2 linked regions of the Roseobacter denitrificans OCh 114 genome follow. The protein of the gene in region 1 interacts with the protein of each later gene in a pairwise test. Links are inferred from orthologs where the notes say so. Each region holds a gene or a part of one and is shown in the gene's direction. Other genes may lie near its edges. The genes, in order: RD1_RS14305 and RD1_RS07425.

Evidence for each region.
Region 2: the proteins of RD1_RS14305 (region 1) and RD1_RS07425 interact in binary tests that used the Escherichia coli proteins (3 or more experiments, as listed by UniProt). The link is inferred for Roseobacter denitrificans OCh 114 from one-to-one orthologs.

Annotation. Positions count from the first base shown.
Region 1 is NC_008209.1:2,988,836-2,992,012, forward strand. What follows is about bases 161-3,018. They hold RD1_RS14305 (ABC-F family ATP-binding cassette domain-containing protein), read left to right. Parts: upstream 161-587; coding sequence 588-2,450; downstream 2,451-3,018. Other genes in these bases: ndk (nucleoside-diphosphate kinase), read right to left, coding at 161-447; bchJ (bacteriochlorophyll 4-vinyl reductase), read right to left, coding at 2,447-3,018. In the rest of the region: more of ndk, read right to left, coding at 25-160; more of bchJ, read right to left, coding at 3,019-3,088. UniProt on the Escherichia coli protein: Genetic data indicate it may be involved in ribosome assembly or function.
Region 2 is NC_008209.1:1,551,292-1,555,171, reverse strand. What follows is about bases 42-3,602. They hold RD1_RS07425 (2-oxoglutarate dehydrogenase E1 component), read left to right. Parts: upstream 42-441; coding sequence 442-3,402; downstream 3,403-3,602. Other genes in these bases: odhB (2-oxoglutarate dehydrogenase complex dihydrolipoyllysine-residue succinyltransferase), read left to right, coding at 3,406-3,602; RD1_RS07430 (DUF805 domain-containing protein), read left to right, coding at 42-445. Outside these bases: more of RD1_RS07430, read left to right, coding at 1-41; more of odhB, read left to right, coding at 3,603-3,880. UniProt on the Escherichia coli protein: E1 component of the 2-oxoglutarate dehydrogenase (OGDH) complex which catalyzes the decarboxylation of 2-oxoglutarate, the first step in the conversion of 2-oxoglutarate to succinyl-CoA and CO(2).

The DNA of each region.
Region 1 (3,177 bases):
TTATATCTGTTTGAGACAGGTAACTTAGCCGACCAGTTCCATGCCCGAAAAGAAATACGCGATCTCTTCAGCCGCGGTTTCGGGTGCGTCTGAGCCGTGGACCGAGTTTTCACCGACGCTTTCGGCGAATTCTGCACGGATGGTGCCAGGTGCAGCATCTGCCGGGTTTGTCGCGCCCATGACTTCGCGGTTTTTTGCGATGGCCCCTTCGCCTTCCAAAACCTGCACCACGACCGGCGCGGAGGCCATGAATTCACACAGCTCGTCGTAAAACGGGCGTTCAGCATGCACGGCATAGAACACACCGGCTTGCGCCTTGGTCATGTGGATGCGTTTTTGTGCAACAATGCGCAGTCCCGCTTCTTCGAATTTTGCGTTGATCTTACCGGTCAGGTTGCGGCGTGTCGCATCCGGTTTGATTATGGAAAATGTGCGCTCTAGGGCCATGGTTGGTCTCCTGCAAGGGGTTTGATTTGCGGCGCATCTATCACGCGCCCTGCTTGCCGAAAAGACCCTAATTCAGTCTGCGCCACCCGAATGCAGGAGGCACATTGACATGCGCGCGACAGTCGTTCAGTGCAAGGGCTATGTTGCGTATAAATGACATCAGCTTTTCCATCGAAGGCCGCCCACTGTTTGAAGGGGCCAGCGCCGTTATTCCCAATGGTCACAAGGTCGGCCTTGTGGGGCGCAACGGCGCGGGCAAGACAACCTTGTTCAAACTCATCCGCGGGGAGCTTACGCTGGATGGTGGTGATCTGTCCCTGCCCACACGTGCCAAGATCGGCGGCGTCGCCCAGGAGGTGCCGTCGTCTGAGACATCCCTTCTGGACACGGTGCTCGCAGCGGATACCGAACGCGCGGCCCTGCTGCAGGAAGCCGAAGCGGCCAGTGACCCCACCCGCATCGCGGAAATCCAGACGCGGCTTGCCGATATTGACGCATGGTCCGCCGAAGGACGCGCGGCAACGATCCTCAAGGGGTTGGGTTTTGATGACGACGAACAACTCAAGCCCTGTTCCGATTTTTCTGGTGGCTGGCGGATGCGTGTGGCACTGGCAGCGGTTTTGTTTGCCCAACCTGATTTGTTGCTGCTGGATGAGCCGACGAACTACCTCGACCTTGAGGGGGCGCTTTGGCTGGAGGCTTACCTCGCCAAATACCCGCATACCGTCATCATCATCAGCCACGACCGGGGTCTGCTGAATCGCGCGGTCGGTGCGATCCTGCATCTGGATGAACGCAAGCTGACGTTTTATCAGGGACCCTACGATCAATTCGCCCGCCAACGTGCCGAACAGCGCGCGCTGCAAGCGGCAATGGCCAAGAAACAACAGGCCCGCCGCGATCATATGCAGGCTTTTGTGGACCGGTTCAAAGCCAAGGCCTCCAAGGCCAAACAGGCCCAGTCCCGCCTGAAAATGATCGAAAAGATGGATATGATCGCCAGCCCCGAACAGGTAGCCAAACGCGTCTTTACCTTCCCCGAACCCGAAGAATTGTCGCCGCCCATCATTTCCATCGAAGGCGGTGCCGTGGGCTATACAGACACGCCGGTGCTGAACCGGTTGAACCTGCGCATTGATCAGGATGACCGCATCGCGTTGCTGGGGCGCAACGGGCAAGGCAAATCGACACTGTCCAAACTGCTGTCTGATCGGTTGGTCCTGATGCAGGGCAAGGCGGTCAAGGCCAACAAGCTGCGCATTGGGTTCTTTGCCCAGCATCAGGTCGATGAATTGCACGTCAATGAGACGCCCCTGCAACATATGATCTCTGCGCGTCCCGGTGTGCTGCATTCAAAGCTGCGGGCGCAACTGGCGGGTTTTGGCCTCGGGCCCGAGCAGGCGGAAACCGAAGTCGGACGGCTGTCGGGGGGGCAAAAGGCACGGCTGTCCCTATTGCTGGCAACGCTGGATGCGCCGCATCTGCTGATCCTCGATGAGCCGACGAACCACCTCGACATCGAAAGCCGCGAAGCGCTGGTGGAGGCGCTGACCGCCTATTCCGGTGCCGTCATTCTGGTGAGCCACGACATGCATTTGCTGTCCATGGTCGCGGATCGGCTGTGGCTTGTGTCCGATGGCACGGTGACGCCCTATGAGGATGATCTGGACAGCTATCGCAAGATGCTGCTGACCCCCACCAAACCGGTGAGCAAGAGCACAAAGAAACCCGCCACACCGCCGGTCGTCAAAGGCCCCTCGCGCGACGAAATCCTGGCGCTGCGCGCCGAGGCGCGCAAATCCGAAGCCCGCGTCGAAAAGCTGAATGACATGCGCGACAAACTGGCCAAGAAACTCGCGGACCCGGCGCTTTATGATGATGCAAAACGCGGTGAGCTTGACGTGTGGAACAAGAAATACGCCGAGGTGATGGATGCGCTGGAGCGCGCCGAAGCTATGTGGATGACCGCCCTGGAAAAACTGGAAAAGACCGGCGCGGCCTAAAGCTGCAACCCTTTGAAATGTCCCGTGGGCCTCGTGCGACTGACCACAAAGTGGCACAGATCCGCCCCAAGCGCGCAGCACGAGATCTCTTTGCAAAAGTAGGCGCGCCCAAGGACCAGACTGAACAATTCGGCGAAAACCGCAGCATGCCAGATGCAGCGATGCGGCGGCTGTGTGAGTTTGTCCGCCAGCGGGTTTTCACGCAGCATGAAGTGGATTTCCCCGCCCTCGCGTCTGGTATCCAGCACGCCTGAGCCGCAAAACGTCCATGCATGATCCGAGATGGCTTTGGTCAGCAGTCTTTCCGCCAGTCCACGCGGCAACACGCGCAGCAGCACACGCGCGGCCTTCGGGATACGGTTGGCCGCAATATAGCGCGCCGTGCCAGCCCCGGCATGTTCCGACAGGATTTCGGCCTGCTGAGGAAACAGCCGCCACATCGTGTGATGCACCTGGCCCACATCCTCTTGCGGGACCATTTCCTGACCGGACGGCATCGCCACGCGGGATATCTTTAGAATCTGTGCCAAAGCGCCCTGCCCCAGCATGCGGTCCAGCGGTTCCTCCAATTGCAGGATCGCATTGGGTCCGATGCGCGGCGACTTTGTCAGCGGCTCGCTAGCAGATGTGTCAGCCATGGATATCCTCCGGTTTGCGCAGTGACAGACGGCCAAATCCCACCGCAAGCGATGCACATCGGTCTGCCACCTGATGCATGGGTCCTATT
Region 2 (3,880 bases), 1.4 Mb from region 1 along the record:
ATCGCGATCAGAATACTGGTGGTTTTTCCTGTTCACTATCTTGGGCGGTTTGTTTTTCGGTTTTATTGAGGGGTTCATCAACGGAGCATCGGGCACCCCCGACGGCCCGACCCTGCTGTCCGGAGCCTTCAACCTGGCTACTTTTGTTCCAACTCTCGCCGTTGGCTGGCGTCGCATGCACGACAGCGGGCGGTCGGGTGTCTATCTGTTTTATCCGTTGATCGCGATTGTTGGGCTATCCATTTTCATCGGTCTTTTTGGAGGCACTGAGCTTCTCACCAGCTCCGACCCTGCATCTTTATTTGAGGGTGCCTTCGGGATCATCGTGATCATTTCGCTGATCGTCGTAGCACTTTCGCCATTCATCGTAGTCTTCTGGCTCACTCGCCCGTCTCAACCCGGCCCCAACACCTACGGTCCCAACCCAAATGAGGTATCCCAATGACCGACCATCCCGCCAACGACCAGTTCCATGCGTCCTCCTTCATGCAGGGGCACAACGCGGAATATCTCGAACAGATGTATGCGCGCTATGCCAATGACCCCTCGGCGGTCGACGCGGCATGGCAGGCGTTTTTCAAAGCCATGGGCGATGATGAGGTTTCGGTCAAACGCGAGGCACAGGGGCCATCCTGGGCGCGCAGCGACTGGCCACCCCAGCCCGGTGACGATCTGACCGCAGCGCTGACCGGTGAATGGGCGCCGGAGCCCGAGGTCCAAGCGGCCGCTGGCAAAATTCAGGCCAAAGCCGCCGAGCAGGGTGTCGAAGTTACAGATGAGCAGATCAAACGTGCGGTGCTGGATTCCATCCGCGCGCTGATGCTGATCCGCGCCTACCGCATCCGGGGTCACCTTGTGGCCGATCTGGACCCGCTGGGCATGCGCGAGCAGACCCCCCACCCCGAACTTGACCCCAAATCCTACGGGTTCACTGAGGCGGACATGGATCGCCCGATCTTCATCGACAAGGTGCTTGGCCTTGAAATGGCGTCGATGCGCGAAATCCTGTCGATCGTAAAGCGGACCTACTGCGGGACCTTTGCGCTGCAATACATGCACATTTCCAACCCCGAAGAAGCCGGCTGGCTCAAGGAGCGGATCGAGGGGTTCGGCAAGGAAGTCGCCTTCACCCGCGAAGGGCGCAAGGCGATCCTGTCCAAACTGGTTGAGGCAGAGGGTTTTGAGAAATTCCTCCACGTCAAATACATGGGCACCAAACGGTTCGGCCTTGATGGCGGCGAAAGCCTCGTGCCCGCGATGGAACAGATCATCAAACGCGGCGGCGCGCTGGGTGTGCGCGACATCGTGATCGGCATGCCCCACCGGGGGCGGCTGTCGGTGCTGGCCAATGTGATGGCCAAACCCTACCGCGCCATTTTCAACGAATTTCAGGGCGGCAGTTTCAAGCCCGAAGACGTGGATGGTTCAGGAGACGTAAAATATCACCTGGGCGCGTCCTCGGATCGCGAGTTTGACGGCAACACGGTGCACCTGAGCCTGACAGCCAACCCCAGCCACCTTGAGGCGGTCAACCCTGTGGTTCTGGGCAAGTGCCGTGCCAAGCAGGATCAGAACAACGATCCGGACCGCACCAGCGTCATGCCGATCCTGTTGCACGGCGATGCGGCCTTTGCCGGACAAGGGGTCGTGGCGGAATGTTTCGCGCTTTCCGGTCTGCGCGGGCACCGGACGGGCGGCACCATGCATATCGTGGTCAATAACCAGATCGGCTTTACCACGGCACCGCATTTTTCACGCTCCTCACCCTATCCGACAGACAATGCGCTGGTGGTCGAAGCGCCCATTTTCCACGTCAACGGGGATGATCCGGAGGCGGTCGTTCATGCGGCCAAGGTCGCGACGGAATTCCGCCAGAAGTTCAAGAGAGATGTGGTAATTGATATCTTCTGCTACCGCCGGTTTGGTCATAACGAAGGCGATGAGCCGATGTTCACCAACCCGATGATGTACAAGAAGATCAAGGGCCATAAAACCACGCTCAGCCTTTACACTGAACGGCTGGTCAAGGACGGGCTGATCCCCGAAGGCGAGATCGAAGACATGAAAGCCGCGTTTCAGGCCTATATGAACGAAGAGTTCGAGGCCGGAAAAGAGTATCGCCCGAACAAGGCGGACTGGCTTGACGGGAAATGGTCACATCTGGACAAACAGAAAAACCAGTACCAGCGCGGCAAGACGGCGATCTCCAAGGCCACGATGGCCGAGGTGGGCAAGGCCCTTTACACAGCACCGGACGACTATCCGATCCACAAGACGGTCGGGCGTCTGCTGGAGGCCAAGAAGCAGATGTTCGACACGGGCAAGGGGTTTGACTGGGCAACCGCCGAGGCGCTGGCCTTCGGCTCGCTGCTGACCGAGGGCTACCCTGTGCGCCTTGCCGGGCAGGACAGCACGCGCGGCACCTTTTCGCAGCGCCACTCCGGTCTGGTGAACCAGAACACCGAAGAGCGCTTCTATCCGCTCAACAACATCAAATCCGGGCAGGCCCAATATGAGGTCATCGACTCGATGCTGTCGGAGTATGCGGTGCTCGGGTTCGAATACGGGTATTCCATGGCCGAACCCAACGCGCTGACGCTCTGGGAAGCGCAATTCGGTGACTTTGCCAATGGCGCGCAGATCATGTTCGACCAGTTCATTTCTTCGGGTGAAAGCAAATGGCTGCGCATGTCGGGCCTTGTCTGCCTGCTGCCCCACGGGTTCGAGGGGCAAGGGCCGGAGCACTCCTCCGCCCGGCTGGAACGGTTTTTGCAAATGTGCGGTCAGGACAACTGGATCGTTGCCAATTGCACGACACCGGCCAACTATTTCCACATCCTGCGGCGTCAGATTCACCGCTCCTTCCGCAAGCCGCTGATCCTGATGACCCCGAAATCGCTGCTGCGCCACAAGCTCGCGGTCAGCACGGCCGAGGAATTCACCACCGGTTCCAGCTTCCACCGCCTGATGTGGGACGATGCGCAGCAGGGCAATTCCAAAACCGAACTGGTGCCGGACAAGAAAATCAGACGCGTCGTGATGTGTTCGGGCAAGGTCTATTACGACCTGCTTGAGGAACGCGACGAACGCGGGATCGATGACATCTACATCCTGCGGGTTGAGCAGTTCTATCCTTTCCCCGCGCAATCTGCGGTCAAGGAGCTTGAACGCTTCAAACAGGCCGAGGTTGTCTGGTGTCAGGAAGAGCCCAAGAACCAGGGCGCATGGACCTTTATCGAACCCAACATCGAATGGGTTCTGGGCCGCATCAAAGCCAAACACCCAAGGCCGATCTATGTGGGCCGCGCCACCTCCGCCTCGCCCGCGACCGGACTGGCCTCTCAGCACAACGCACAGCAAGCAGCCCTCGTGAACGAAGCGCTGACGATTGAAGGAAACTAAGACATGACCACTGAAGTACGCGTACCAACATTGGGCGAATCCGTCACCGAGGCCACCGTCGCCACCTGGTTCAAGAAGCCTGGTGAGGCTGTGGCCGTGGACGAAATGCTCTGCGAATTGGAAACGGATAAGGTCACGGTCGAAGTGCCCTCGCCCATGGCGGGCACATTGGGTGAGATCGTGGCAGGCGAAGGCGAAACCGTCGGCGTCAATGCGCTGCTTGCGACCATTTCCGAAGGGGCGGCAGCACAGGCCCCGGCTGAGAATTCCGCCCCAACATCGGCTGCCGCATCCGCCTCCGTCGATGTGATGGTGCCGACGCTCGGCGAGTCCGTGACCGAAGCAACGGTCAGCACGTGGTTCAAAGCCGTCGGCGACAGCGTGGCGCAGGATGAAATGCTCTGCGAGCTGGAGACCGACAAGGTCAGCGTCGAGGTCCCCGCCCCCGCCGCCGGCACCCTGAGTGAAATCCTTGCAC